3 regions of the Clostridium sp. 001 genome follow, and region 1 is predicted to be linked to each of the others. Evidence: riboswitches for the same ligand, from Rfam matches in the RefSeq annotation. Region 1 holds a riboswitch; each other region holds the start of a gene.
What was found. Region 1 has a riboswitch for cobalamin ahead of B5S50_RS01065 (energy-coupling factor ABC transporter permease). Riboswitches for the same ligand answer to the same signal wherever they lie in the genome.

Region 1 (10,466 bases):
GTACTGTAGTTATAGCACAGGGATATGGTTATGCAGATGCTCTTTGTGCAGCTCCTCTTGCAAAAAAATTCAATGCACCTATAATTCTTTCAAGGCAGGATGCCTTAAATGATAATACTATAAGTGAAATTAAAAGACTTAAAGCAAGTAAGGTGTTTTTAATTGGAGGAACAGCTTCATTATCTGACAATATAGTAACTCAACTAAAAGGTCTTGGGATAAGTGATATACAAAGACTTGGAGGTACAAATAGATATGAAACTTCAGTGAAGGTAGCCCAGAATATTGGTAATGTAGATAGTGCCGTAGTTGCATCAGGAAATGGTTATGCAGATAGCCTCTCTATAGCACCAATAGCTGCAAGTAAAGGCATGCCAATACTTTTATCAGGAAGTGGAAGCCTACCAGATGTAGTAAGTAACTATATAAAAGGCAGTAACGTAAAAAAGACTTATGTAGTAGGGGGAACTGCTTCTATAGGAGATAACGTAAAAAATGTACTTCCAAATGCTGAAAGGTTAGGAGGTTCTACTAGATTTGAAACAAATCTTTCTATACTTCAAAATTTTAAATCAGATCTTAAATTTGACAATGTTTATATAGCAGAAGGAGACGGACCAAGTGGAAATGAATTTGCAGATGCACTTTCAGGTTCAGATCTTGCAGCAGAAAAATCTGCTCCTATGGTACTTGTTTATAAAACTATTTCTACTAATACTTCAAATTTTATAAAATCTAATATGTCAGATAATACTGTACTTACAGCTTTAGGCAGCAATTTAGTTGTACCTGATTCAATTTTAGATGAAATTGAAGGTATATCTAGTGGAGTTTCTTCTTCTGTAGACAATTCCTTAAATTCAGCTGTAAGCAAAATACTAAGTAATGCAGAAAAAGAAGGATTAGATGATTGGCAGGCATTAGCAATATCGAGATATAGGGCAGCAGTTCCTGCAAGTTATCTGAGTAATCTTCAAAATAGCATAAGTTCTGTAAATGGAGAATTAACACAACCTACTGATTATGAGAGGACTACTTTAGCACTTATGGCCATAGGACAGGATCCTACAAATTTTCAGGCTGGTGATAAAAGTTATAATCTCATAGAAAAGATATATAATAACAAAGATATATCGGAACAGGGAATAAATGCAGAAGTATTTGCACTTATAGCTCTGGATTCTGGAAACTTTAACATACCACAAGATTCTGCATGGACAAGAGATAAATTAATAAGTGAAGTCTTAAAGAATAGAACAAATGATAAAGGTTGGGATTATGCTGGGGAGAAAGCTGATCCGGATATGACTGGTATGGCACTTACGGCTTTAGCACCTTATAAAGATAAAGAAGATGTGAAGGATGCTGTTAGTACAGCTTTTGATAAACTTTCTTCTATGCAAGATGCAGATGGTGGTTATTCTTCCTGGGGAGTATCTAATAGTGAGAGTATATCACAGGTCATAATAGCTCTCTGTGCCAACGGAATAGATCCTACAAGTGAATCTTTTACTAAAAATGGGAAGACCACAATAGATGCCCTTTTAAGTTATGAAGTAGCAGGTGGAGGATTCTGCCATGTAAAAGGAACAGGATACAATGCTATGGCAACGGAACAGGCAACTCAAGCACTTGAGGCATATAAGATGTTTAAGGGAAATGCAGGGAGAGGTATATATAAATTTAAATAGACTATTAATGTATTAAAAATATTGGAAGGTGTAAAATGATAAAAAAAATAGTAATTCCATTTACGGCTGTTATTATTATAGCTCTTATGGCTCTTACATTTAAAAATGATGTTCAAACAGGAGCTTCTCTTATGTCTACAATTGGGGTATTTGCCATACTTTTTTTAAGCTATTTTTATTTTGAAAAAAGCAATGCAGGTACAAAGGAAATAGCAATTATAGCTACATTAAGTGCTTTTGCAGCTGTTTCAAGAGTAGCTTTTGCACCTGTTCCAAATGTAAAGCCGGTAACTTTTTTAGTAGCACTAACTGGTTTTGTGTTCGGTCCTTATGAAGGTTTCTTAGTGGGAAGCAGCACAGCTTTTTTATCTAATATATTTTTTGGACAAGGACCTTGGACTCCATGGCAGATGTTTTCCTGGGGACTTGTAGGAATTATAGCGGGTTTTTGGGGTAGAAAGGGAACTAAAGTTTCAGCTATAAAGTTTTCTCTTGTATGCTTTTTGTTTGGATTTATGTTCGATTGGATTATGAATATATGGTATGTATCTGCATTTATAAAACCTATAAATATAGCAAGTATTATAGGAGCATATATATCAGGACTTACCTTTGATATTTTGCATGGAGGGGGTTCTTTCATATTTTCAATTATATTTTACGATAGTTTTTTTCCTGTCCTACAGAGGTATAAGAAAAAGCTTAGCATAACTTATATAAATGGCGAAAATATAGTAGATTAAGGGAAAAGGAGATGATTGTGATTGAATAAAAAGAAAAAATATATTATAGCTGTAGTAGCATTTGTGGTCTGTGCCATCTTATTTACATTTGCTATAAAGGCTGAGAGAATGTATAGTGATAGCCTTACAAATAAGCAGACAAGTTCTCAAGATACAAATAGTAAATCAAAGGCACTTAGTCAGTCACAGGGTGCTAAAGATAAAGAAAATGGAAAATCAAAAGATTCATCTAAAAGCTCCAGTGGAGCACCTTCTTCTGAAACTCAAAAAAATGATAAATCCTCATATATAAGTTCTGCGGGAAGTGGCTCAGGGAGTAATTCCAGCCAGAAAGAAAATAATCCTGAAGCTTCCCAATCTTCAGGTGAAAATATAGTGGTTAAGTCGGGTGATCCAGAAGAAAATAATTCTTTTCAGTTTATTGATACAGTTAATGGTAATAGTGTTTTTTTAAGAAAAGATGTAAACAACATGGACGGTGAAACGGTAGGTTACATAACGGAAAGAATTTTGGATGATGCTAAAATAAATTACAAATGTACGGGATCTGCTTCTACAGTATATTTTGCAGCTATAAAAGGGCTGGAAGAGAAAAAGGCAGGAAGGCTTTCTGGATGGTGTTATTATGTTAGAAAAAAGGGACAAAGCAAGTTTGTAAAACCAAACGTTGGAAGTGGTCAGTGGATATATCATACTGGGGATATAGTTGTATGGAAATACTTAGCTGATGGCATACATGACGGTTATTCAGATGATTGGAAATAATATGATTCATGGGAGGATGCAGATGAAAAAAGCTATTTTATTTTGTTTAGCTATTGGAATATTTTTTAGTGGATGCAGTTCTACAAATAGTATAAGTAATACTAAATCTACAAACTTAGCTATATCAAATTCTGATACTAACTTTATAATGGGTGGAAAGATTGCAACAAATGACAATGTAGATATAACTTCTAATATTTCCGGAAGAGTTTCTGAAATATTCACAGAATTAGGTAAAAAGGTAAATTCGGGAGATGTTGTTATTAAATTAGATACATCAGATTTACAGAGCAAAGTTGATCAGGCTAAGTCAGCAGTAAATGCAGCACAGGCAAACCTATCTAGTGCAACTATTTCAACTGCATCTAATATTTCTGAATATCAATCTGAGCTGGCTCAGGCTCAAGCTCAATTAAAAACTTCAGAGGCATCTTTAAAAGATGCCTCTATTACAGCACCTATTTCAGGTACAGTAAGTTCACAAAACATTAATGTAGGAGACATGGTTATTCCAGGTAAACCACTTGTTTCAATAGTTAATGCAGAGAATCTCTATGTAAATGTATATGCACCAATAAACATTTTAAATCAAATTCAAGTTGGGCAGAGTGTAGTGATAAAAGTACCAGATATCTCAGATAATGAGTTTTCGGGAAAGATAGCTGTCATAAATTCAAAAGTGAATTTACAGAGCCAGGATGTTCTTGTAAAGGTAACTTTAAATAGTAAAAATGGACTTTTAAAACCAGGTATGTTTGCAGAGGTTGGATTGAAATAATGAAAAAGGTGGGTTAATATGAAACTTGGTACAGTCATTAATATAATTAAAAATCGTAAAAAAGTGGTTATAGGAATATTAGCATCAGTTTTAATGATAGCTATTGGTTGGGTTTCCTATTATGTATATGAACACGTGTATTATGTAGCTGCTGATGATGCAAAAGTTACTGCTGATGTGATTAAAGTAGGTTCACAAATTCAAGGAAAAGTACTACAATTTAATGTAAACGAAGGAGATTTAGTTAGCAAAGATGAAATATTGGCACGTCAGGATATGGGTAATCTTCCGGACTCTAGTATAGAACAATCTTTAATAAAATCACCTATTGACGGTATTGTTGTAAAAAAGGAAGTGAATGCAGGGAAAGTTTTATCTCCAGGAAAAACTGCAGCACTTTTAGCAGATCCTGAAAATTTTTATGTTACTGCAAAGATAGATGAAACAAAAATAAGAAGATTAAAGGTTGGACAACCTGTTCAGATAACTATAGATGAATATGGTTCACAAAAATTTCAAGGAAAAATAAAATCTATAGGTGAAATGACAGAAGATGCGTTAAATCCCACAGCATATTCAACTGACGGAAAGCATAACAGAAAAGTTGAAAAAATACCTGTAAAAATTGTATTTGACAATTCTAAAAAATTAAAAAGTCAACTTACTATGGGTACCAATGCGTCTGTAAAAATTTGTGTAGTAAACGAAAATACTAAAAGTAAATAGGAGATATAAAAAATGCTAAAGTTAATGAATTTGTCTACATATAATTATGATGTTGAAAGATTTGATTGTAATAAAAATAATATCATAAAATTTTTAAAAAAACATAAAATGAATGGTATTGAGCTTTTGCATCCCATAGGGTTAGATGAAAATATTATTCCATGTAACCTTGTTAAAGGCGTCCATTTAAAGTATTATCCTACATGGCTAGATTTTTGGAATAATAATACACAGGAACTTTTAAAACAATTCAAAAGTTTGGATGTTATTGAAAAATATTATGGTGGTACTAACAGAGAAATTATGATAGAGCACTACAGAAAAGAGATTAAAATGGCTGATAAGATTGGTGCAGAATATGCTGTTCTTCATGTAGCTCATGTACAAGAAAAGCATGTTTTCAATTATGATTTTACATATACTGATAAAGAAATTATAGATGCTGCTAGTGATCTAATAAATGAAGTTTTTAAAGGCATGGATACAAACATAAAATTACTATTTGAAAATGAGTGGTGGCCTGGATTTACCATGTTAAGTTATGAAAATGCGTATAGGTTATTAGATAAAGTTAATTATTCAAATAAAGGATTTGTATTGGATACATCACATTTAATGAATACAAATTTGCATCTTAAAAGTGAAAAACAGGGAATTGAATATATAATAAATACTGTAAAAAATTTAGGAGAATTAAAAAAAATAATAAAGGGTATACATCTTAATTGTTCTTTATCAGGTGAATACGTAATGGAAAAAATAAGTAGCACAAGAGGAAAAGAGTTTACGTTACCTCCAATGAGTGAAGAAATGTATATGCATGTTTTTAATATAGACAGCCATAAGCCTTTTACAGACACTTGTGTAAAAAAGCTGCTGGATTTTGTAAAACCGGAGTATCTTGTCTACGAGCTTGTTGGAAACTCTATTGGAGAGCTAGAACAATATATCGACACTCAAGATGCAGCTTGTTTACTATAATAGGCACATTAAACAGAAGTTTAGCACTTAAAAAATTTTTAGGACGGTAGTCCTTTGGATTATAAAGTCTTATGAATATTTACAGTAGAAGTAATAGATTCCGATTTTTACTGGAAATTATACGGAAAAAATTTGCATAATAAAAGCATCCTTTTTATAATGGTTTTGCTGAAAACTAAAAATAAAAGGATGCTGATAAAATGAGTAAAAGTTATTTAAAACAATTACTTACTTATATTAATAAAGTATATGATATAGGTGAAAAAATCAATAGTTTAAAAGATAAAAGAGTAAAATCTCCAGTAAAAGTTTCAACAATAGTTTTCGTAGTGTTATTTGGATTCATGCTTCAAATAAGAAGTTTCAATAGATTAGAACATTGGATTGAAAAGAATAAATTTAAAAAAGTGTTACCTAAAAATACTAAAATGCTGCACATTGACGCAGTCAGGCGGTGTTTAAGTAACTTTGATATGGATGGCTTGAAAAACATTCATATCAGCATAATAAAAACAACTATAAAAAACAAAGTATTTCGAAATGGTACTATTGATGGTTTAAAAGTAGCTGCCATAGATGGTGTAGAGTTATTTGAAAGTACTAAAAAATGTTGCAATAAATGCCTTTCTCGAGAGAATAGAGATGGAACTACCCATTATTTTCATAGATCTGTAGTGTGTGCAACAGTAGGATCAGACCCACATATTATTTTAGGTCAAGAGATGCTTGAACCTAAAAAAGATAGTTCAAGTAAAGATGAAGGTGAAATTACGGGTAGTAAACGACTAATTAAGAAGTTATATAAGAAGTATCATCATTTCGCTGACATCATAGTGGCTGATGCTCTTTACTGTAAATCTACTTGGATAAAAGAAGTTCTTTCTATAGGAATGGATGCATTGGTAAGAGTAAAAGATGAAAGGCTGCACATTGTAAAAGATGCATTAGCCCTATTTAAATGCCGGGAGGCAGATAAAGATTGGACTGTAAAGGAAAATGTAAATACCTATAGAAAGATTAAAGCGTGGGATGATGATAATTTTCAAATGTCTGATTCAAGTATAGAAGTAAGATTCATAAAATTTATAGAAGAAATTCATACTGGAGATAAAGCAGAAATTAAAGAAGAATGGATCATAACAACAGATAAATTTATATCAGTAGAAACTTTATGGAAAATAATGCATAAAAGATGGGATATTGAAAATAATGTATTTCATCAGTTGAAAACTGAATGGCATTTAGATCATTGTTTTCTTCACAGTTCTACAGGGGTAGAGACAGTTTTAATGTTTATGATACTAGCATTTAATTTAATGCAGTTATATTTTTTTAGGTGTATCAGAGGTTTTAGGAAGAAAAAAATGCTCCAAATAGATATTATTGAAGATATAAAAGATGAAAGATTTACTATAGAAGATGATTGGGATAATCCACTATTCATAAAGACGTAATTTTAAAATAAAAACTGGAAACTTTGCATTAAGATTTTTAGGGGTAGGGGAGTGTATAACAATTTTTACGATCTACCGGTTTAAGGGCTTACCAGACCTTTAAATAAGTGTAAAAAAATATAATTCCAGTAAAAATAAAATTTTCACTGGAATTTAGGTGCTAAATCTCTGCACATTAAAGATCATACTTGACATAAAAGAGAAATTGTGAGAAAATTAACGTAAATAATTACATAATGCAATTTTACAGTAATTATCATAAAAGAATATAAAAAAGATATAGGTGCATTATTATGCTGAAAAGGGAAGCCAGATGAAAAGTCTGCACGGTCCCGCCGCTGTGAGAAAAGGAGTCCTTATTTATATGTCACTGGGAAACTGGGAAGGCTATAAGGATGATGATCTTAAGTCAGAAGACCTGCCTATATTGTTTAGAAACCATTAAGCTCTACGAGTGATAGGGAGGTGACTTAATTTTAGTATACTAATTTATTTATTATACATTTAACCCTCTTAGTTTAGTCTAGGAGGGTTAAAATCGTTTACGATGCGTAAGAAGAAGTAACTTATTAAAATTGGAGGTCTTATAAAAATGCATATTGAAGATGGAATTTTATCACCACAGGCCTGGGGTACATGGTATGTAATAAGTGCCATGTTTATTGTACCGGGTATTAAAGAGATTAAAAGAAGAGTTAAGGAGAATTTATATTATAAACCTTTTCTTGCTATGATGGGAGTGGCAGTATTTGTTATTTCTTGCATGCACTTTCCTGTACCTGTAACCGGTTCCTGCTCTCATCCTTGTGGCACACCACTGGCAGCTATTGTAGTAGGACCACTGGCTACTGCTGTAATTTCAGCTATTGGATTGTTTTTTCAAGCCATATTTTTGGGACATGGTGGTATTACAACTATAGGTGCCAATGATTTTTCCATGGGTATTGCAGGAGGAATTTCAGGATATTTTTGCTGGAAGGTTTTAAGACATTTTAAAAGCCCTATATGGCTTGCAGCTGGAGTGGCAGGTTTTGTTGGAGATATAGTTACATATTTAGTAGCAGCTTTGGAACTTGCAATAAGTTTGCATGGACATATCCCTATAGTCAAGCAGTGGATGATATTTTTTGCAGGGTTTGGACCTACTCAAATACCTCTAGCTATAGGCGAAGCAGTATTTACAGCTGTAATTCTGCAGGTTATGGTAAGCAGGCGTCCTGATTTAATGCCAGATGTACTTGGACGGAAATATAAGGAGGCAAGATAGTGATGAAATCAACTACAAATGCAGTAGATGTAGAAAATAAGAAAGGTACAAGCATTAAGTTTATAGATGGATTTACTAAATCTATTCTAACAGTATTGTTAATTTTGTTGGTTCTTATATTTGGAGCAGGTAAGTATATGAGCAGTCATAACATGGAGGCAGGTGGCACTGATGACAAGGTAAACACCATGGCTTCAAGCAAAATTAAAGCAGATCATCATCCATTTATTGAATTGCCTGGTGATGCAGAAGTAGGAGCTTTTTCTGTGGCAAATTTTTGTGCAGGATTGATAGTTGGACATCATTGGGAGAAAATATTTGGCAAATCAAAGTCAAATAAAAAATCTTTAGAGGAAGAGTAGAGTATAAATAAGTCATTATTACAGAATTTTTTTATAATTAAAATATTTAATGCATTTTACTTGACAAATGAATGACATAAGTATATAATGTAAACATAATCAAATAGTAAAGTATGTGGTTTACGTAGGTAATTAAAAGGGAAAATGGTGAAATTCCATTACAGCCCCCGCTACTGTATTGGGTGACGATTTTAAATTTCCACTGGAGTATTCTGGGAAGGAATTAAAGAGGATGATCCTATAGTCAGGAGACCTGCCTATACTTTTGAAATAATCTTTCGGAGGGAAAGATTAATGCATTGGTAATTTTTAAGCTATGTTTTTACAAAATTGATATAGCTACATAATGTGTTAATTAGGGACTTCCAAAAGAAGTCCCTTTTTATATATTGGTGTTAACTTAAACATATCTAATCCCTTTAATACTGCTGTTGCAATGGTGTGCAACAGCAGTTTTTTTAGATCATTACTTAAACTTTAAATGTAACTACTTAGATAATCTATAATTAATGATGAAATAATCTTAAATTTGAAAATGCCATTACCATATTATAATCGTTACAAGCTTTTATTACAATGTCATCTCTTATAGAACCACCTGGCTGAACAATGTACTTCACACCGCTTTTAGAAGCTCTATCTATATTATCTCTAAATGGGAAAAATGCGTCAGATCCTAAAGATACACCTTGAAGTTTTGAAAGCCAATCCGTTTTTTCATCTAAAGTAAATCTTTTAGGAATTTCAGTAAATACATCTTTCCATCCCATAGTTTCTTCAGGAGTTACGTCATCACGGAGATACTGGTCTATTACATTATCCATTTCAGGTCTTTTAAGTCCTTCTTTAAAAGGAAGGGATAGTACCGTCGGATGTTGTCTTAAAAACCATATATCTGCCTTTGATGCAGCAAGTCTTGTACAGTGAACTCTTGACTGTTGGCCTGCTCCAACTCCAATTACCTGACCGTCTACTGCAAAACAAACTGAGTTAGATTGTGTGTATTTTAGGGTGACCATTGAAATTAGAAGATCTCTTTTAGCGTTTTCTGGCATATTACTATTATCTGTTACTATGTTTTTTAAAAGATCATCTGTTATAACTGCATCATCCCTTTTTTGTTCAAAAGTTACTCCAAATATCTCTCTTTTTTCCATTTCTTCTGGTTCATAATTTGGATCAATTTGAATTATACAGTAGTTTCCTTTTTTCTTTGTCTTTAGAAGCTCTAGTGCTTCCTTGCTATAGGATGGGGCAATTATTCCATCTGAAACCGATGCTTTAAGTATTTTAGCAGCAGATAAGTCAACTTCATCACTTATAGCTGCAAAATCTCCGTAGGAGGACATCCTGTCTGCTCCTCTTGCTCTTGAATAGGCAACAGCTGCAGGGGAGAGTTTCATATCTGAAACTGCATATGCCTTTTTTAATACATCATTTAGAGGCACTGCAACTGCAGCACCTGCAGGACTTACATGCTTAAAAGAAGCAGCACTACAAAGTCCTGTGGCATTTCTAAGTTCCTTTACAAGTTGCCAGGAATTAAAAGCGTCCATAAGATTGATATATCCGGGTCTTCCGTTTAAGATCTTAAATGGAAGAGTACCTTCTTTCATATAAACTCTTGCAGGTTTTTGATGTGGGTTACACCCATATTTAAGTACAAATTCATTCATTTCCATTTATAAAATACCTCCAT
Region 2 (10,466 bases), 720 kb from region 1:
TATTAGCAATTTGGAGGGCATAATTGAAGAGATTATTTGTGCTATTGTAAAACTATTTCTATAATCAAAAGTTGACAGGAAAACAGAAAGCAAATTATACTTATAATGAAAAGATGGTGAAACATATGAAAATATTGCTTATGAAAATTACCTTGAGAGCATCTTGGGTTCATTCATTAAAAGAAAAAAGAATGGTAGTAAAAAGCATAGTTCAAAAGTTAAAAAATAAGTTTAACGTATCTGTGGCAGAAGTTGATGAGCAGGATGTTCATCAAATGATAGTTATAGGAGCTGCAGGAATATGTGGAACTTCTGCACAAGTAGATTCAACAATGGAAAATATCATAACTTTTGTAGAAAATAATACTGACGCAGAAATAATAGATATTCAAAAAGAAGATGTTGAAGGTATATGAAGCAGCGTTTAATTAATAGTTAAGAATGAAGAATTAATAGTTAATGTGGATTTTTCTCCGTTACACTACAAAAAATATTTGATTAAGCTTTTCATCACTCGTTTCGCTAAAGCGAAATATTGATGAGTTATATAAATTTAAAGATTTTTTGCGATAGCTAAAAATCATCCTTCACTATTAATTTTTCATTATTAATTCTTAACTTGCGAGCTTTGCTTCACAAGGTTTTTATATTAAGTCAAAATATCGTATGTGTGAAAGCTGATTACTAAATAATAAGGGGTGTACATATGAGAAAAAAATTAATTGTTTTACTTTCTGTTTTTATGTTTATATTTATATTTTTTGGTGCAAAAGCTAGTGCAGCTTCACCAGAATCTATAAGATTAGGTGGACAAGATAGATATGGAACCTGTTCACAAATAGTAAATCAAGGCTGGAAAAATTCCAACTATGCAGTTATTGTGAATGGATATAACTTTCCAGATGCTTTAAGTGCATCAACCTTAGCTAAAAAGTATAATGCACCAATACTTTTAAATGGCAGTGATAGACTAGAGAATACTACAATTGAGCAAATAAAGAGATTAAATGTTAAACAAGTTTTTATTGTAGGAGGCACTGGAGTTATAAGCAATGAAGTTGACGATGAACTTCATGAAATGAATATACCAACTGAAAGATTTTCTGGACTTAACAGAACTGAGACCTCTGTATCAGTGGCAAATCAAATAGGGATATATAATGGAATAATCTTAACTACAGATAGTGATTATACTGATGCACTTTCTATAGCTTCTATAGCTGCAAAATTGCAGATGCCAATTATATTAGTCCCAAAGGATTCAGTACCAGATTCAGTAAGTCAATTGGTAGAAAGTAAAAATATACCGGTAACTTATGTATTGGGTGGACAAGACATAATAAGTGATGCTGTGTCATCTAAGTTTCCAAATGTTAAGAGGATTTCTGGAAGCGATAAATATGAAAGAAATATAAATATAATAAATGCTTTTTCTGATAAATTTGATTTTAGTTCGATTTGTCTGGCTTATTCAGAAGACTTTGCAGATGCTTTAAGCGGATCAGCTTTTGCTGCATTAAATTCAAATCCGATAGTTTTGGTAGGAAGCAGTACAGCTCCTGTAACACAATGTTTTATAGAAAATAAAAGCTTTAGTAAGTTATATGTATTTGGCGGTGAAGCTGGGATAACTGGAGACATAGTGGCAACTTTGACAAATGGCAAAACGTCGGACAAGCCTCAACCATCACCTGAGCCACAACCGCAGCCGCAGCCAGAACCAGTTGACCCATCACCTGAGCCGACTACACCAACAGATACTTCTGCTTCCCATTCTGAGTTGCAGAAAAATCTTTATAATTATCTTAGCGATGAAGATCATAGACAATCAGTTTTAAATAGAGCTATTGAGCTTCACGGTGGTGACACAAGCAATAACTGTGTATATTTTCAAAGTGAAGCTTTGAGAAGATCAGGACTTACTGATTTGCCAGAGTGGGTATGTAATACTGTACAATTTACATCACAACTTTTACAAAGAGGGTGGACTAAGTGTGAGGATTTAGCAAAACTTCGACCTGGTGATATATGCTTTACAACGAATGGTCCAAGCCATACCTATACTTTCATGAAGTGGTGTGACCCAAAAAGTTATGATTATGCTTATATATGTGATAATCAATCTAATGAATATGGAGGAAATGTTTATCATAAGAGAAATGTGGATTTTGCTACAGTATTAAAAGATGCTATTGCTTATTTTATGTATGAAAACTAGATTCGTGGTATTTCTAAGTAAAAGACTCATAAAAGTGAAAAATATATGTGCCATTTTACAATAATGAATTTCCAAATTACGAATTGCAGGGCATTAAGTAGCATACTTGACATGAAAGAAATATTGTGAGAAAATTGCATTAAATAGTTATATATCATAATTAGAAAAGCAATTATTGATAAAAGAATATAAAAAAGATATAGGTGCATTATTATGCTGAAAAGGGAAGCCAGATGGAAAGTCTGCACGGTCCCGCCGCTGTGAAAAGAGGAGTCCTTATTATATGTCACTGGGAAACTGGGAAGGCTATAGGGATGATGATCTTAAGTCAGAAGACCTGCCTATGTTGCTTTAGGAACCATTAAACTCTACGAGTGATAGGGAGGTGACCTTTGTTATAGTATATTATTTCAGTTATTATAATTTACCCTTCCTAGGTTTCTCTAGGAAGGGTAAAATCGTTTACGAAAAGATTATTAAAAATTGGACGTCCTGTAACGTGATGAAGAATTAGGTGTTTTTTCTGCAGGATTGATAGTTGGACATTACTGGGGAAAGATGTTCGGCAAATTAAAGTCAAAGGGGAAGAATAAAATTATGGAACTAGCTTCATTTAGAAAAATGTATGATAAAAATAGTTTTTTACATTGTTTAGATGGGAGAGTCAAAACAGTTTTGTTTTTAAGTGGTATTATTATTGCTACTTTCCTTTCACATTGGTATTTGGTAACTTTTTTATGGGTGCTATCTTTATTTGGGTATTATACATTACATTTGCCATTGAAAAGGCTTGTAAAAAGATTACTCATACCTTTTGGAATAGCCTGGATTGTATTTATAAGTATGCTTTTTACTAATGGTAGTCATGTTTTAACTTATATCTCATTTGGAAGTTATCATTTATATATTTATAAAGAAGGACTTGACCTTGGAATTTTACTAATGCTTAGAATAATGGCAGCTGTTAGTTTAGCTTGTGTACTATCATTTTGTACGCCTATGATTGAAATACTTGAAACCCTTAGAATATTTAAAATGCCATCTATAATAGTGGACTTGGCAGATATGATGTATAGGTATATATTTATTATTGAAGAGACGGGAAAAAGTATGAGACATGCTCAGTTGAGTCGTATGGGATATAAGTCTAGTTGGTTTCATCAGATTAAAGATACTGCGGAAATAGCAGTCTATGTTATAATACAATCTTTAGATCGAAGTATAAGAGTTTATAATGCCATGCTGTCAAGGGGATATAATGAAGATAGTATAGAAGCTAAATTTTTTACATATCCAGTACCTTCTAAGGATTTTGGACTTGGAGTAGTAGGTGTAATTTTATTGATTGTTCTAATTATTGCAAATGTATTGATTTAAAGGAGAATGTTTATGGAAATTATTGATGTGTCTCAAGTTAGTTATGCTTATGGTGATGGGAGTATGGCACTTAAAGATATTAATATGAAAATAAAAGGTGGGGAGAAGGTAGCAATACTTGGCCCAAATGGTGCGGGAAAGTCTACACTTTTTCACCTATTTAATGGGATTTTAAAACCTACATCTGGAACTATCACTGTAAATGGTATGGAAGTATGTAAAAGAAATTTAGTAGAGATTAGGCGCAGTGTGGGAATGGTATTTCAGGATTCTGATGACCAGCTTTTTAACCCTACAGTCAGGCAGGAAATTGCCTATGGACTTTTAAACATGGGATTTAATGGAAAAAAGTTAGAGGATACTATAGAGTGGGCTTTAAAAACAGTGGGAATGTCAGGTTATGAAGATAAAAGCCCTCACAATTTAAGCGGTGGACAAAAAAAGAGAATTGCACTTGCAAGTGTACTTGCTATGAAACCAAAAGTTATGGTATTGGATGAGCCAACCGCAGCACTTGATCCACGAGGAGTGCACAAATTAATTAGACTTTTGGATTCTATAAATAAAAAACTTGGAATTACTTTAATTTTTGCAACACATGACGTGGATACAGTTCCACTTCTTGCGGATAAAGTTTATCTTCTAGATAGAGGAAAGATTATAATGGGGGGAACTACTGAAGAAGTATTTAATAAAAAGGAAATTATTCGTAAGATTAATTTAAGACTTCCTAGAGTAGCACATTTAATTGAAATTTTAAATAAAGATGGAATTTTAAATGTGGATGATTTGCCCCTTACAATTGGACAAGCGAAAAACTTGTTGGAAAAAAGTAAAAATATTTTTTGAATTTTAATAATTTACAATTTTCACAGAATATATTTTATAGCTTATCTTATTTAAGAGAAGTTGTATGAGAATACTTAGTTGTGGTATTTTTATATAACTTCTCTTTTACTATTTAGCACACTTTTTTGTAAAATATTTTTAATGTTTAAGCTTTGAATTTAAATTAAATTAAACCTAAAGCTCAAATATACGAAAATAGAATTAATAGATTCAAATATGGAAGGAGAGTATTATGTCTATAAAAAGAAAAATACCAATACTAATAGCAGCTATTATTGTTGTTCTAATGTCCATAACGACTTTTTTTGTTAGCAATCGATCTAGCGGCATAGTGGAAGAGAAAACTAATAGTGAAATACTAGGGATAACTGGAAGCTCTTCAGAAACTATAAGTGTGATAATAGAAAAAGAAGCTTTGGCAGCTAGAATTTTTTCAGAAAAAAATGTAGTTAAAAATTTAATGAAAATAAATGAAGATTCTCCGAATAGTGAAGATTTTAATAAACAACGACAGGATATGAATTTAACGTTACAGGACTATGTAAAAAAATCTAAAAATCTTGAACACGCATTTTTAGTAGATACTAAAGGAAATATAATTTCAGATAGTGACAAAAGCTACATAGGTAAAAGTTTAAGTGATAGGTCCTATAATAAGCCTACCCTTGAAGGTAAAAGTTCTATAAGTGAGATAGTTCTATCAAAAATAAGCAATAAACCTATAATAGTTTTTACAAATCCGATTAAAGCAAATGATCAAATTTTGGGATATGTTGGAATGGCCATATATGGAACTAGTTTTTCAAAATATTTATCTGGTATCAAAATAAGTGAATTTTCATCTAGTTACAGTTTATTGATGGATAACAAAGGTAAAATAATTTATCATCCAACTAATAGCAAAATAGGTAAACCGATTGAAACACCTGAAATAAAAGCTATAGCTGATAAATTGAATAGAGGTGAAAGTATAAAAGGGGGTTTAGTGAAATATGTTTTTAACAAAGAGGAAAAAATAGCAGGCTATGGAGTTATACCTGAAACAAACTGGGTTATAGTAATAACTGCTGACAGGTCAGAGATGCTCAAAGATATAAGAGCTACAACTTATGCTATAATACTTATAGCAATGGTGTTGTCAATTATAGCTATAGGAATAGGTTATGCATTTTCATTAAAAATTACAAATCCTATTATAAAAATAGTTGATCTTGTAAATAAAACAGCTAATTTGGATTTAAAATATGATAAAAGTTTTGAAAAACTATACAAATATAATGATGAAGTTGGAACAATGTTTCGTGCTATGACAAACATGAGAAAAGTATTGAGGGAAATGGTTGAAAATATGAAAGAAGCTTCAGGCACAATAAGTTCTAATGCAATTATGGTTGAAAATTTAATTGCTGAATTAAAAGGGTATGCTGAAGAAACTGCATCAGAAAGTGAAAATCTTTCAGCAGGCATGCAGCAAAATGCAGCTACAGTAGAGGAAGTTTCAGCATCTTCTGATGAAATGAGTGGGACAGTGGATTCTATGGCTAAAAAAGCTGCAGATGGTTCAACTAATGCTAATAGTATTGCACAGAGGGCAGAAAATTTAAAACATGATGCTGTTAGATCGAATGAAAGTACTAATGAAATATATACAGTAGTGAAAAGCGATTTAGAAAAAGCTATTGAAAAATCTAAATCTATAGAAGAAATAAATTCCCTCTCTATTGATATACTTTCAATAACAGATCAAACTAATTTACTTGCTTTGAATGCTTCTATAGAAGCAGCTAGGGCTGGTGAAGCTGGTAAAGGCTTTGCTGTAGTAGCTGAAGAAGTTCGCAAACTAGCTGAAGAATCTTCGGCAACAGTTAGTAACATTCAAATTGTAGTTGGTAAGGTTACAGAAGCAGTAGAAAATTTGTCAAATAATTCTTCAAAAATTCTTAATTTTATTAATGAAACTGTTTTGAAGGATTATGATAAATTAGTAAAAACAGGTAATCAGTATAACGAGGATGCTGAAATAGTAAGCGATTTCATGGTTGACTTTAGTGCTGTAGCAGAAGAACTAAGTTCCTCTATTGAAGGAATAACTAATGCTATAGGAGAAGTAGCTAATACTGTGAGTGATGGTGCTAGAGGTGTCACTGAAATAGCTAGTAAGGCAAGTAGTATAAATGAAAAATTAAGTGACATAAAATCTACTGCTGAAGATAATAAAAAGAGTGCAGATAATCTGCAGGATATTATAAACAAATTTAAAATTTAACTTTTTTGTTATTAATTCAATAGAGTATTAATTTTGAAATTGCACAAAATTTAAATACACAACTAATAAGTACTTCAATAAAAATCTATCAAAATCCTAAAGGGGGAATTAATTATGGCAAGTAGAAGTAATAGAGCATTAGTTCCAGAAGCAAAAGAAGGTCTGGATAGATTTAAAATGGAAGCAGCAAGAGAAGTTGGAGTAGATTTAAAAGATGGATATAATGGTGATATTACAGCAAGGGAAGCTGGATCAGTAGGAGGACAGATGGTAAAAAGGATGATAGAATCCTATGAGCAGAATTTAAAGTAGTAAAATATTAAAAAATAGACCGGGCGATTGAAAAATCTCCCGGTTAATTTTTTATATGAAAGGTTTTGTGGTGGTATAATATATATATTTCAAAAATTAATTACTCAACTTTCGCAGTTTAAAAATATTGCGTCGCAATATTTTTAATTAATAGTTAAGAATGAAGAATTAATAGTTAATGTGGATTTTTTTACGTTACACTACAAAAAATCTTTGATTAAGATTTTCACTACTCGTTTCGCTAAAGCGGAACATTCCTAATCTATATAAATTTAAAGATTTTTGGCGATAGCTAAAAATCATCCTTCACTATTAATTTTTCATTATTAATTCTTAACTTGCGAAGCTTTGCTTCGCAAAGTTTTTATATTGAGTCAAAATTTTATATGTGCCAAAGTTGAGTTAAAGTTAAATTAAAGGAGGGATATGGGTTTATGCCTGAAAAATATTGGCCTGAAACGGTAGTATTATGGGGAGCTGGTGCTACTAAAAATTTGGGACTTCATCCTACAAGTGAGTTAATACAATTGGTCCTAAAAATTAGTAAAAATGATTTTTCATTTTTGGAAGATAAAGACGAAAAACTAGCAAGTGCTTTTAAAAAATTAGTAACAGAAGATCTAATTAAGGATTCTAAATTGTCAAAAGTTTATGACTTTAAGGCCCTTGAAACTATAATAAGTACAAATACTAAGTTTAATATGCATGAATTATTTACTATGCTGGATCAACTTATTGATAATAACATGGGCTTTAATGCATTTTGTGGTGGGAAAAGGAAATTCTTAAGAGTTGAGAGAGTACAGGCAGCTAAAAGATGTCTTATACTTCTTATTGAAGAATTGGAAAGATTGAGTATACAAAAGGTACCGGGATATATGGATGAAGAAAAAATGGAACCTTATTATCAATTTGGAAAAATTCTTGCCGAACTTATGGTAGAGGAGGCAAAAACATTTGAAAGCAGAGGATATAAGATGGATACAAGGAAGTTTTACCTTTATTCCTATGCTATAATATCCTTTAATTGGGATCCTGTAATACTTTGGAACATATTTAATGTGCACAAAGAAGTGAACATGGATCCTACCTATTTAGAAAATGGATTAAAGCTTCAGCTATATGATGATTTTGGAACTCAAATAGCTTCTGCTGGATTAGACGGTAATGAATGCGAAATACGATATACGACAAATGAATCTCAGTGCAAGGTTATAAATGATTATAGCTATCCTTCTAGAACAATGAGAATAGGTAAAGTATTATTTCCTCATGGAATGTTTGGATCAAGGATTTGTCCTGAATGTGGGAAATCTATAGTAACTTTTACAGAAAAATGGGATAGATTATCTTCAGAAATTTTTGGCCCCTCCATTTTAAAACCTTTACAAAAAAATTGGAAGTATAGGACGCCTAAGGAAAAGTTAAATAAAAGAGGAGCAATAGAATGTCCTTATTGTGGACAGATAACCTATCCCTATGATATGACACTTATAATACAGAGCCTTTCTAAAAAAAAGAATATACCTGCCTTAGAAGAGTTAAAAACCGAGATGGGGCTTCTTATAAAGAATGCAAAACATATAATTTTTGCAGGATATAGTTTGCCTATAGATGATATTATGGTTAAAACTTTTTTTATGTCATCTATATCGGGAAATGATAAAGAAAAATTAAAATGTACTGTTATAAACTATGATGACAAATATAAAGGGACTGATTGGCTAAAGGGAGAAAAAATAGATGAGTACATAAGAAAATCTAAAAATAATTCTGTTGTAGAATGTATAAAAAATGTATGTGACATATTTCCTAAAGAAAATGTACGGGTTTATTTGAAAGGAATACCTGATGTATTTATGAAAAACGGAAAATGCAGTAAGGAAAAGGTAATAAATTTACTATATCCTAAAGAATGTTTTAAAGATGGCTTTCCAATAAAACGAGATTAATGATATATTTATGATTTATATATTGAAGTTTTGGTTAAACATGATAAAATTAAATCGTCAGTATTTATTAAAATAAAACTGAACTAAATTTTATAAAGGAGGGTCCGTGTTGTATCTACATAAGGCATTTTATTTCAAATGCCTAAGAACAACAACGGAAAAAATTATGGAAAGACAAATAAAAAGTCATTCAAAGTTTGGAATTAGACAGATTACTGTAATTGGAATGCTGTCTGGGATTTCTATTGTACTGGGAATTACAGGACTGGGTTTTATACCTATTCCACCGGTGAAAGCCACTATAATGCATGTGCCTGTTATAATAGGTTCTATTTTAGAAGGACCTATAGTTGGTGCCTCAGTAGGGCTTATTTTCGGTATATTTAGTGTGATTCAGTCTATAACTGCACCTACACCAGTTTCTTTTGTATTTATGAATCCACTGGTATCAGTTTTACCTAGAGTACTCATAGGTATAATACCTTATTATGTATACAGGTGCTTGAGTATGAAGAAAAAAATTATTTCTATAGGAATAGCTTCAGCAGTAGGCTCATTGATGAATACTATTGGGGTTTTAGGAATGATATACATTATATATCTTGGATCTTATGCAAAGGCTTTGAATATAAGTTCAAGTGTTGCCCAAAAGGGAATTATAGCTGTAGGTGTTACAAATGGTATACCTGAAATGATTTTATGTATACTTATTACAATATCTGTAGTTACTGCAGTTACCAAGATAAAACACAAATAGATGCAATTATGTTTTATCTTAAATTGATAATATAGAAATAAACCCTAAGCTTTTAGCTTAGGGTTTTGATATAGGAGGAAAAAAATGAAGGAAATAATATTTAATAGCATAGAGGGAATGAGAATAGGAAATTCTCAAAAATTAAATGGACCTACAGGTTGTACTGTACTTGTGTTTGAAGAAGGAGCAAGTGCTGGAGTTGATGTAAGGGGAGGTTCTCCAGGTACAAGGGAAACTGATCTCTTAAATCCTGTAAACTTAGTAGATAGAATTCATGCCGTAGTACTTGCAGGAGGAAGTGCTTTTGGGCTTGATACAGCAGGAGGAGTAATGCAGTACTTAGAAGAAAAGAGTATTGGTTTTGATGTATCAGTTACAAAAGTGCCTATAGTTTGTGAAGCTGTTTTATTTGATTTGAATATAGGAGATTTTAGAGTAAGACCAGATAAAGCTATGGGATATGAAGCCTGTAAAAATTCAGAATTAAATTTATGTGAAAATGGAAATGTAGGTGCTGGAGCAGGTGCAACTGTAGGAAAGATACTTGGAAATGAACATGCAATGAAGGGCGGACTTGGAACTTTTGCAATTCAGGTTGGAGAACTTAAGGTAGGAGCTGTAGTTGCAGTTAATTGTCTTGGAGATGTAATAGATAGCAAGAGCCAGCATATAATTGCAGGAGCCTTAAATGAGGATGGAAAATCTTTTGCAGGCACTGAAAAAGTAATGCTTGAA
Region 3 (10,466 bases), 2.0 Mb from region 1:
AACTGAAGGTTGCAAAAAATATTTAGAGTATAAGTTGATTTTTCGTTTATAGACTCTATGATTTGTAGTTATTTTAATTCAAATTTTACCTTATACATGAAATATACTAACAAAATTGAAATTACATTTAAAAACTTTTATAAATAAGTCTTAGCTTGGTATTTTAGAAAACCTTAGGTACTTAGATGTGTTTGAGGTACGAGTTTATCTAAGTACCTTTAGGTTTTCAAAATACCAAGCTTTAGACTTATTAAAAGTTTTTAGTGTAATGAAATTTGTTAGTATATGGCTGTTATAAGTAAACTTTATACTTAGAAACTCTATATTTTAACTTACTGGAAATATAACTTTAAAAGTAGCTCCTTTACCTACAGTACTTGATACATCTATAGTTCCATCATGTTCTTCCACTATACACTTTGCAATGGAAAGTCCAAGTCCGAAATTACCCTGCCTACTTGATCTAGATTTATCAACTTTGTAAAATCTCTCAAAGATTTTATTTAGATGTTCTGGAGCTATGCCTTCCCCTGTGTCAGACACTGTTATTTCAATTTTATTTTTTATTTTTTCTAAAGTTACTCTGATGGAGCCGCCTTCAGGGGTATGTTTTATTGCATTGTCAACTAAGATAGTTATAAGTTGGTTGATCCTACCCTCATTTCCTAAAAAAATTACATCTGGGTGAATATCTGATAAAATGGCTATTTTATGTTTTGAGGCAACTGGTTCAAGAGGAACTACAGATTTAGTCACAGCACTGCTTATATCAAATGCAGAAGTATCAAATCCATTTTTATGGGAATCTGATCTAGCAAGAAATAAAAGGTCTTCTATAAGCTTAGTCATTCGTGTAGTTTCAATCTTAATGTTTTTAAGCCATTTATCTTGGCTTTCTACAGTTTCATCTTTATTGTCTAGTACTATATCTAAATTAGTGGTTATAACTGCAAGGGGAGTTCGAAGTTCATGGGATGCATCTGCAGTAAAAGCTTTTTGTTTTTTCCACGCACTTATAATAGGTTTTAGAGACATATTGGCAAGGAATAAACTTATTATAAATACAAAAACGAGACTTATTATATAAATCGTTACAGATATAGTAATTAATCGACGCAGTACTTCATCGTCGAAGGACTTATCTTGAAAAACCACAATAAAGCCGTAACTTTTAGGGACTTTAATATACCTTAAAATATAATTTCCATATGTTGTAGTACCGTTTGGTTTAGTTTTCTTTAATATTTGTTCTAATAGTTTCTTGCAGCTTTTTTCAGATAACGGAGAATTAGGAGATATTTCTTCAACTTCATTTTTGAAATTTATTTTTATAAAAAAACTCTCAGAAGCAGTCATGTTTTTATCATGAGGTCCAGAGGGTGGAATATTTTCCATTTCAGCTGTTTTACTCATACGCATATAGGCAGAATGTTCAAAACTTGTGCTCATAAGTATATATATGCCTGAAAATATGGTTATTAATACTAAACTTGTAAGTATTAAATTGATTAGAATAAGTTGTATTTTTAATTTACGAAACATAATTTAAACCTCTTTTAAGCAGTAGCCTATGCCTCTTATAGTTTCAATGACTACATTACATTTTAATTCCCTTAGTTTTTTCCTCAAATAGGAAAAGTAAACTTCAATATTGTTATTCATTTCTACGTCGGAATCAAGGCCCCATACTCTATCTAGTATCTGATCTTTAGTTAGAACTTGATTTTTATTACGTGCTAAAAGTTCTAGAAGTTGGGACTCTTTTGTAGTAAGTTTAGTTTTCTTACCATTACATTCAATTTCTCCCCTCAGTGGATCGAAAGTTAGTGAGGACAGCTTAATGCTTCCATGCTGGATAAAGTCTGTATGCCTTCTGCTGAGAGCCCTTATTCTAGCTAGCAGTTCCTCTTTAGAGAATGGCTTTACAAGATAGTCATCTGCTCCATTGTCAAGTCCTTCCACTCTATTTTCAATGGAATCCATAGCTGTAAGCATGAGTACCGGGGTTTCAATACCCTTTTTTCTTATAAATTTTAAAATATCAAGTCCGTCCTTTTCGGGAAGCATTCTGTCAAGTATTATCAAATCATATATTTCGGATTCTGCCATTTCTTCTCCGGTGATTCCGTCGTAAGCTGCATCTACAACATAATTGTTTTTCTTTAAGATATAGACTAAGGCATCCGAAAGCATGACTTCATCTTCAACTAAAAGTAATCTCATAATAAAATTTCCCTCCTTATATCTAATTATTATACTATAAATTATGTGATTTTAAATTTAATTTAAATTTATTATTATTCTTTTAAGTTTCTTTTAAGGTTGAAACCTCAAAATAATAACTAAGCTAGATCGATAAAGTTTCTACCGACGCAGTATGATAAAAAATAGGCTAGCATACTGACTGGTTATTTCTTTGAAAATGCCTAACATTAAATTGAGGTGAATAACATGAATGAAAATGTAATGTATTCTATAGTAGTACCGCTGTATAATGAGGAGCTAGTAATAGATGAAAGCTATAGAAGACTTAAAAAAGTTATGGACTCTACTTTAGAGAGTTATGAAATTATATTTATAAATGATGGAAGTAGCGATAAGACCAGGGAAAAGACGGAAAAGATATGCAGTGAGGATAAGAACATAAGACTTATTAATTTTTCGAGAAATTTTGGTCATCAATGTGCTATAACTGCAGGAATGGAAAACTCTATAGGCCAGGCTGTAGTTGTAATAGATGCAGATCTTCAAGACCCTCCAGAAGTTATTTTAGATATGATTAAGAAGTGGAAGGAAGGCTATGATGTCGTCTACGGAAAAAGAGCTAAGAGGGAAGGAGAATCATTTTTCAAGAGGTTTACAGCAAGGTCATTTTATAGATTATTAAAGAGTATGACTAGCATTGATATTCCTGTAGACACTGGAGATTTTAGACTTATAGATAGAAAAGTGTGCAATGCATTAAACTCACTGCCGGAAAAAAACAGATATGTGAGGGGGCTTGTAAGTTGGGTTGGGTATAAACAGACCTTTGTAGAATTTGTAAGGCATGAAAGATTTGCAGGGGATAGCAAGTATCCACTTAAAAAAATGCTGAAACTGGCCTTTGATGGTATAACTTCATTTTCTTATAAACCGCTTATGCTTTATGGATATTTAGGAGGACTGTCACTTTTTATTGGATTTGTTTCAATCATAGTTGAGTTTACAAAATGTGTATTACAAAAAACGAGCATAGTAAATTTTGGACTCATAATATCAATTGATTTGGTGATGTTTGGGACAATATTAAGTTGCATGGGTATAATAGGCCAGTACATTGGAAGAATTTTTGACGAAAGTAAAGGAAGACCTAATTATGTTATTGAAAATATAGTAAATAAGGCATTTGAAAGAAAATAGGCTAGCATACTGACTGGTTATTTCTTTGAAAATGCCTAGTAGAAAGGAGCAGATAAATATGGATCAATTAATTAAAACTATGGATTCTATTTTCAATGGTAAACTAAAACTACTAAGCCGTTTTTCTGCCACTGGTGTCATAAATACAATAATAGATTTTGCTGTATTTACTCTTTGTCAAAGTGTATTTGGACTGCATTATACAATAAGCCAGGTTATAGGTTATAGTTTTGGAGTTGTAAATAGTTTCATATTCAATAAAAAGTGGACTTTTGAATACAAAAGTTCTGGAAAAAAGGTGATTCGAGAGTTATCTCAATTTGCAATAGTAAATCTCATTTCACTTATTGCAACACTCGTATTTATGAAATTTTTAATAAATGATTTTAATTTAAACGTGTATTTATCAAAAATAGTCGTAACACTCATAGCTCAGGTAATAAATTTTTTATTATATAAAATATGGGTATTCAATTAAGGAGGAAAACTTATGAAAAAATTTAAATTTACAAAAGAAAGATTTGCACTATGTATAATTCTAGCCATATCTGCAATATTGAATTTTGCGAATTTAACTATAGAAGGATACGGAAATGGATATTATGCTGCAGGTGTAAAGAGTATGCTCATGAATTTTAAAAATTTCTTTTTCGTATCATTTGACCCCGCGGGATTTGTATCCATTGATAAGCCGCCTTTAGGTTTCTGGATACAGACTATATCAGCAAAAATATTTGGATTTAGTGGATGGAGTATATTATTTCCCGAGGCACTTGCCGGAGTAATTTCAGTTGGAATCTTATATTATATAGTAAAAAGATCTTTTGGGGAGATAGCAGGACTTATATCGGCTCTGTGCCTTGCAATAACACCAGTTTTTGTAGCAACCAGCAGGAATAATACTATAGACAATCTATTAATTGTGACATTACTTTTTGCCTGTTTATTTTTATCCAAAGCTGCTGAAAAAGGCAAGCTTAAATATCTAATAATAAGTTTGGTTCTTGTAGGATTAGGGTTTAATATAAAAATGCTTCAGGCATATATGATAGCTCCTGCTCTATATATAACTTATTTGATTTCTTCAGCTGTACCTGTAAAACAGAGGATAAAACATTTGATTATAAGTACACTTATTCTTGGAGTAATATCCTTATCCTGGGCAGTGGCAGTTGACTTGGTTCCATCACAAAATAGGCCTTTTGTAGGGAGTAGTACAAATAACACCGTTACTGAACTTATATTTGGACATAATGGACTGGAAAGACTTAGCAGTACTAATGGTGGTATGGGTGGAGGACCATCAGGAAAGGTAGGAAATCCTCAATCTAAAGAATTTAGAAGTAATTTCGGCAAAAACCAGGCAAATTCACAAAGTGGAAACAGTAATGCTCCTAGTGGAATGACACCTCCACAAAATTCAGGAAATTCTGCTCAAGGTCAACAAGGAGGTCCGGGAGGTGAGACTACACAAGGCAATTCCAAGAATCAAGGTGGAGGACCTGGTGGCGGCGGACCTGGCGGATCAAATGGACTTTCAGGAAGCTTTGGGGGACAGACAACAGCAGGTGTTACTAGATTATTTTCTAAAAATGTTTTGTCAGACCAGATAGTTTGGTTTTTACCTCTAGCTATATTTGGACTTGCTGCATCTGTAATAGTAGAAAAACTTAAGTTCCCATTTGATAACAAGAAAAAATTAGGGTTAACATTATGGACATTATGGTTGGTACCTGAATTCATATATTTCAGTTATACAAAAGGATTGTTCCATCCATATTATTTAACAATGCTAGCCCCTCCAATTGCAGCTTTATGTGGAATAGGACTTACTTCTATGTGGAAGCTATATAAGGAAGGCAGCATAAAATCATGGATAATGCCTGCAGCATTTATTGCAGAAGGATTGGTACATCTTTTGATGTTATCCTATTTTACTACTACTATATCCACTACTATAAAATGTATAATTATAGCAGCTATCATATTGTGTTTTGCATCTGCTGCACTGCTTATAATATACAGGATAGTAAAGAAAGGAAATTTGGATCAGGGTAATAGTGGAAGGCTTGCTAAGATATTTACAGCACTTGCTCTTATAGGAATTTTAGTAACACCTGCTATCGGTTCTGCTGCTGCTATAACTCACAGCTTAAGTTCTTTGCCAGCTGCAGGATTGGAGCTCCTGTCAAATAGTAAATCAGGAAATTCCATGATGATGGGTGGACAAAACAGCAGTAAGAATTCAAAGCTTATAAAATTCCTTGAAAATCATACGTCAAACGAAAAATATGCACTTGTAGTTTCAAGTTCTGCTTCTGCTGAAGATATAATAATTGAAAGCGGAAAAAGCGTAATGGCCCTTGGAGGTTTCTCAGGATCTGACAAGATACTTTCTCTTGATCAATTTAAACAAATGGTTAAAAAAGGTGAGGTAAGATATGTACTTACAGGAGGTATGGGAGGAAGAGACTCCCAGGATATAATGAATTGGATTCAGAAAAACGGCAAAGCTGTTTCAACTACTGAATGGAAAGATACTACTAGTTCTCAAGCTCAAAAAAGTGTAAATTCTAATAACAATAATAAAAAAGAGAATAGTTCAAAAGAAAATAGTAGTTTCCAGCATCAAGGAATGGACGGCATGAACAATGAAACGCTGTATGATTTAAAAGGCACTGTAAAATAGAGGTAGAGTTTCTAAACAAAAAAATCAACGTATACTCCAGATATTTTTTACAACCTTCAGCTCATTAAATATTTTGATAATTCTAAGTAAAAAATTCTAAAAAGCTAAGAACTTTTGAAAACTCGTACCTCAGACAATTCAAAAGTTCTAAGTTTTTACGAATTTTTTTCTAAGACTTATATGCAAAATATTTAAAAGAGCTTCATTATTGTAAAAATATGCTTGCGTATAAGTTGATTTTTAAGTTATAAATCCACATTGAGGTATTCTAGCTTAAAATTTGAACTTATACCTGAAAATAATGCTGACAAAATTGAAATCACACTTAAAAACTTTTTTTATAAGTCTTAGTGAGGTATTTTAGAAAATCTTAGAAGCTTATATATGTCTGAGGTACGAGTTTATATAAGCTTCTTTAGATTTTCAAAATACCGAACTTTAGACCTATAAAAAGTTTTTAGTATGATGAAATTTGTCAGCATATGAACTGGTATATGTCAACTTTCAATCTAGAAACTCTATAGTTGATTCTTTTTATGATAATGTTATAATTAAAATGAAAATTAATGTTGTAAAATAAAATTTAATAAATAATAGTATAGGTTTAAGTATATTTAATTAAAAGGGAATCAGGTGGAAATCCTGAGCTATCTTGTAGCTGTATTAGGTGAATTTAAGTAGGACAAGCCACTTGTAAATAGGGAAGGCATACTTAGATGATGAAGCTTAAGTCAGAAGACCTGCCTATATAATAGGCCGTTAACTCTACAAGTGATAGGGGGCATTGTAATAAATAAAGCATTTATTACTTATGTTTATGTGTAAAAACCTTTTAACACTTAGTTAAAAGGTTTTTTAGGTATATAGTAAAGTTATATTTTAATTATAATAATATAGTTGTAATATTGGAGTTGATAAAATGATACAACTTATAGGGGTAAAAAGTGAATGTGATATTGAAATAAGGCAGAAGTTCTCTATTGTATCGTCAAAATTAGAAGATAAATTAAAGAATGTTTATAAAATTACAGGAAACGTTTTAATTTTGAGTACTTGCAACAGAACAGAAATATATGTGGATTCTAATACACAAGGGGAAGAACTAATAAATGCTGTATTTGATGCTTTAGGTTGGAGCAGGGAACTTATTATATATACCTTTTATGCAAAAAGTGAAGATGCTATTAAGCATTTAATGGAAGTAAGTTGTGGTTTCCATTCTAAAATTTTGGGAGAAGATCAAATTTTAGGACAAATTAAGACTGCATATAATATGGCATTAAAAGTTAAAACTATAAAAGGACAGCTTCAGAGGCTGTTTCAGAATGCAATAACCTGTGGTAAGAAGTTTAAGAATGACTGTGAAATGTATAAAATACCTGTATCTGTACCATCAATAGCTGTTAAAGAAGCAGAAAAAAGCAAAATAAAAAGGTATATGGTAATTGGGTTTGGAGAAATAGGAAAGCTTGTCCTCAAATATTTAGCTGGTTTGAATACTGAAATTGTATATATTGTAGTGCGTGATTTGAATAAAGTTAAAGATTTATACGAAAATTGTAATTGGATTAAATTCATAACTTTTAAAGAAAGAAAAGCTTATTATAGCAATGTGGATTGTATTATAAGTTGTACTTCTGCACCTCATGCTATAATTTATAAAGAAGAACTTCCTAAAAAGAAATTTCTCATATTTGATCTTGCAGTACCTAAAGATATAGATGCAGGTGTATTAAGTCTTCCAGGTGTAAAAGTATATGACATAGATAATATAAGCAGTATTGATGAAAATAATAAGATTATGCGAAAAGAAAAAATGGAAAAGTACAGGTATATTATCCAAGAATATATAGATGAATTTATAAAATGGCAGTCTTTAGATGAGCTTTCACCGGAAATACAGAAGATGAAAAGTTTTGGAAGTGAAATATGTGAAAAGAGGATAGAGACTTTTAAAAATAAAAGGTATACCAAGGATAATGAAGTACTCGTACAAACTATGATACAGAGTACAGCCAAAGTGTATATAAACAGGGCTATAGATGTATTAAAAGAAGCAAAACTTCAAGGAAAAGAAGATGAATATTTAAAGCTTATAAATAAAATATTCTGTTAATGATGAAGAAATGGAGATGTAAAACTTAATGAGAAATGATGATATATTTAATGAATCTAAATTATATATGCCAGGAGGAGTAAATAGTCCTGTTAGAGCATTTAAAGATGTGCCTTTGAATCCACCTGTTATAAAGAGGGGGAAAGGGGCTTATATCTATGATGAGAATGGTAATAAATACATAGATTTTGTATGCTCCTGGGGGCCTATGATTTTAGGACACTGTGATGATGATGTGGTAAAGGCTATAAAGGATACAAGCGAAAATGCTATATCTTTTGGCGCCACTACAGAGCTTGAATTGGAGCTTGCAAAATATGTATGTACCACTTTAGATAATGTAGAAATGCTTAGAATGGTAAATTCGGGAACAGAAGCAACTATGAGTGCAGTAAAGCTTGCTAGGGGATGTACTGGAAGAAATAAAATAATAAAATTTGCAGGCTGCTATCATGGTCATTTTGATGATTTTTTAGTAGAAGCAGGTTCTGGAGTCATGACAGAAGGAATTCCAGGAAGCGCTGGGGTTCCTGAGGACAGTGTGAAAAACACTTTAATAGCTAAATATAATGATCTTTCTAATGTGGAGAAAATTTTTGAGAAGCATGGTAAAGACATTGCAGCAATTATAGTAGAACCAGTAGCAGGAAATATGGGCGTAATTCCTGGAGATGCCAATTTCTTAAAAGGACTTCGCAGTATTTGTGATAAAAATGGAAGCTTGCTTATTTTTGATGAAGTAATGAGTGGATTTAGAGTAGCTTATAAAGGAGCCCAGAGCATTTATGGAATAAAGCCGGATATAACTACTTTTGCAAAAATTATAGGTGGAGGTCTTCCTTGTGGTGCTTATGGTGGAAGAAAAGAAATAATGGAGAAACTTTCGCCAATGGGACCTGTCTACCAGGCAGGAACAATGTCCGGAAATCCTCTTGTAATGGCTGCAGGAATCGCAACTTTAAAGAAGCTGCATGACAATCCTGATTACTATGCACATCTTGAAAAATTAGGTGCAAAATTGGAACAGGGTATAGGGGACATAGCAAAAAAGAAGGGCATAAATGTTGTAGTAAATAGGTGCGGAGCAATGTTCGCTATATTCTTTACTAAAGATTCAGAAGTTAGAAATTATGAAGATGCTAAAAAATGTGATACTTCTCTTTTTGCAAAGTATTTTCAACATATGATAAGCAAAGGCATTTATATTGCACCTTCTCAATTTGAAGCTATATTTTTAAATGTAAAGCATACTGAAGAAGATATTGATAAATTCTTAGAGGCATTCAGCACATTTGAAGTCTAGGATGTAGATTACTAAACAAAAAATAAACTTATGCTCCGAATATTTTTACAAACACAAACACGTTAAATATTTTGATAAGTCTAACCAAAAAATTTTGAAAACCTAAGACCTTTTGAAAACTCGTACCTCAGACAATTCAAAAGGTCTAAGTTTTTCTAAAATTTTTTACTAAGACTTATATGCAAAATATTTAAATGTGTTTGCTTATTGTAAAATATTTCTACGCATAAGTTTATTTTTAAGTTAGAAACTAAACTTTACAGTTTGAAAATTAAAATAAATTTGCACATATCAATAGATTATTAGTAACTCAATTTTTGTAAGAACCAATTCCTATAATTGTAGAAGAAAGTATTTTAGCTTTACCGCGTATCTTTTTCAAATCAACTAAATTAATCTTGCTATAAGTACTATCACATGTGAAGCAGGCACTAATATTAATTGTGCTAATATACTTCCGATAATCAATCCACCAACAATAAAAATTATGCAGCGGTTAAATTCCAATTCTGTACGTTCTCCTCTTATCACATCATCTGTCATCATAGATAAATATGGATCAATAAATATAACCATGAATATTGTTGAAATACTATTAATTACAGATGCTAAAGTGCTGCAGGTAGTTCTTAAATTAGGACTTAAACATCCAGCATATAATGATGATAAAATACTTACACTAGATATAGAAAATGCAATAATGTTTAGTAAAATTACCTTTTTAGGAGTTTTCCTAAAGTTCCTTAATTCAGATAAATTTTCTTTTTTAGGAATTGAAATGCTATTTTTAAACTGCTCAATTCCTGATTTCGAAAATGCATGAAGCATCAATCTAGGTAAAGACCTATAAACACTAAATGATACAACCAATTTATTAAACACTTTTATAAAAGTTGGCATTAAAATTGCACCAGCTATTGTGGCTAAAGTAATAGAAAAAACTATCCATCTAAAAA

Region 2: it holds a riboswitch for cobalamin, as region 1 does, so the genes downstream of both, cbiQ (cobalt ECF transporter T component CbiQ) here and B5S50_RS01065 (energy-coupling factor ABC transporter permease) in region 1, are expected to answer to the same signal.
Region 3: it holds a riboswitch for cobalamin, as region 1 does, so the genes downstream of both, hemA (glutamyl-tRNA reductase) here and B5S50_RS01065 (energy-coupling factor ABC transporter permease) in region 1, are expected to answer to the same signal.

What each region holds. Positions count from the first base shown of each region.
Region 1 is NZ_CP020473.1:221,045-231,510, reverse strand. It holds gene B5S50_RS01100 (cell wall-binding repeat-containing protein) at 1-1,691, shown strand, start outside; gene B5S50_RS01095 (ECF transporter S component) at 1,727-2,434, shown strand; gene B5S50_RS01090 (DUF4430 domain-containing protein) at 2,456-3,199, shown strand; gene B5S50_RS01085 (efflux RND transporter periplasmic adaptor subunit) at 3,222-3,977, shown strand; gene B5S50_RS01080 (efflux RND transporter periplasmic adaptor subunit) at 3,996-4,703, shown strand; gene B5S50_RS01075 (TIM barrel protein) at 4,716-5,684, shown strand; gene B5S50_RS21390 (transposase) at 5,885-7,138, shown strand; cobalamin riboswitch at 7,403-7,579, shown strand; gene B5S50_RS01065 (energy-coupling factor ABC transporter permease) at 7,731-8,405, shown strand; gene B5S50_RS01060 (hypothetical protein) at 8,408-8,767, shown strand; cobalamin riboswitch at 8,867-9,043, shown strand; gene B5S50_RS01055 (phosphoribosylaminoimidazolecarboxamide formyltransferase) at 9,274-10,449, opposite strand.
Region 2 is NZ_CP020473.1:941,711-952,176, reverse strand. It holds gene B5S50_RS04240 (DUF503 domain-containing protein) at 126-416, shown strand; gene B5S50_RS04235 (cell wall-binding repeat-containing protein) at 707-2,218, shown strand; cobalamin riboswitch at 2,403-2,578, shown strand; gene cbiQ (cobalt ECF transporter T component CbiQ) at 2,816-3,595, shown strand; gene B5S50_RS04225 (energy-coupling factor ABC transporter ATP-binding protein) at 3,608-4,444, shown strand; gene B5S50_RS04220 (methyl-accepting chemotaxis protein) at 4,677-6,710, shown strand; gene B5S50_RS04215 (alpha/beta-type small acid-soluble spore protein) at 6,825-7,022, shown strand; gene B5S50_RS04210 (hypothetical protein) at 7,457-8,974, shown strand; gene B5S50_RS04205 (ECF transporter S component) at 9,141-9,731, shown strand; gene B5S50_RS04200 (P1 family peptidase) at 9,816-10,466, shown strand, end outside.
Region 3 is NZ_CP020473.1:2,813,375-2,823,840, forward strand. It holds gene B5S50_RS13180 (cell wall metabolism sensor histidine kinase WalK) at 328-1,542, opposite strand; gene B5S50_RS13185 (response regulator transcription factor) at 1,546-2,223, opposite strand; gene B5S50_RS13190 (glycosyltransferase family 2 protein) at 2,452-3,402, shown strand; gene B5S50_RS13195 (GtrA family protein) at 3,461-3,880, shown strand; gene B5S50_RS13200 (glycosyltransferase family 39 protein) at 3,893-6,091, shown strand; cobalamin riboswitch at 6,675-6,854, shown strand; gene hemA (glutamyl-tRNA reductase) at 7,011-8,207, shown strand; gene hemL (glutamate-1-semialdehyde 2,1-aminomutase) at 8,236-9,510, shown strand; gene B5S50_RS13215 (lipid II flippase Amj family protein) at 9,898-10,466, opposite strand, start outside.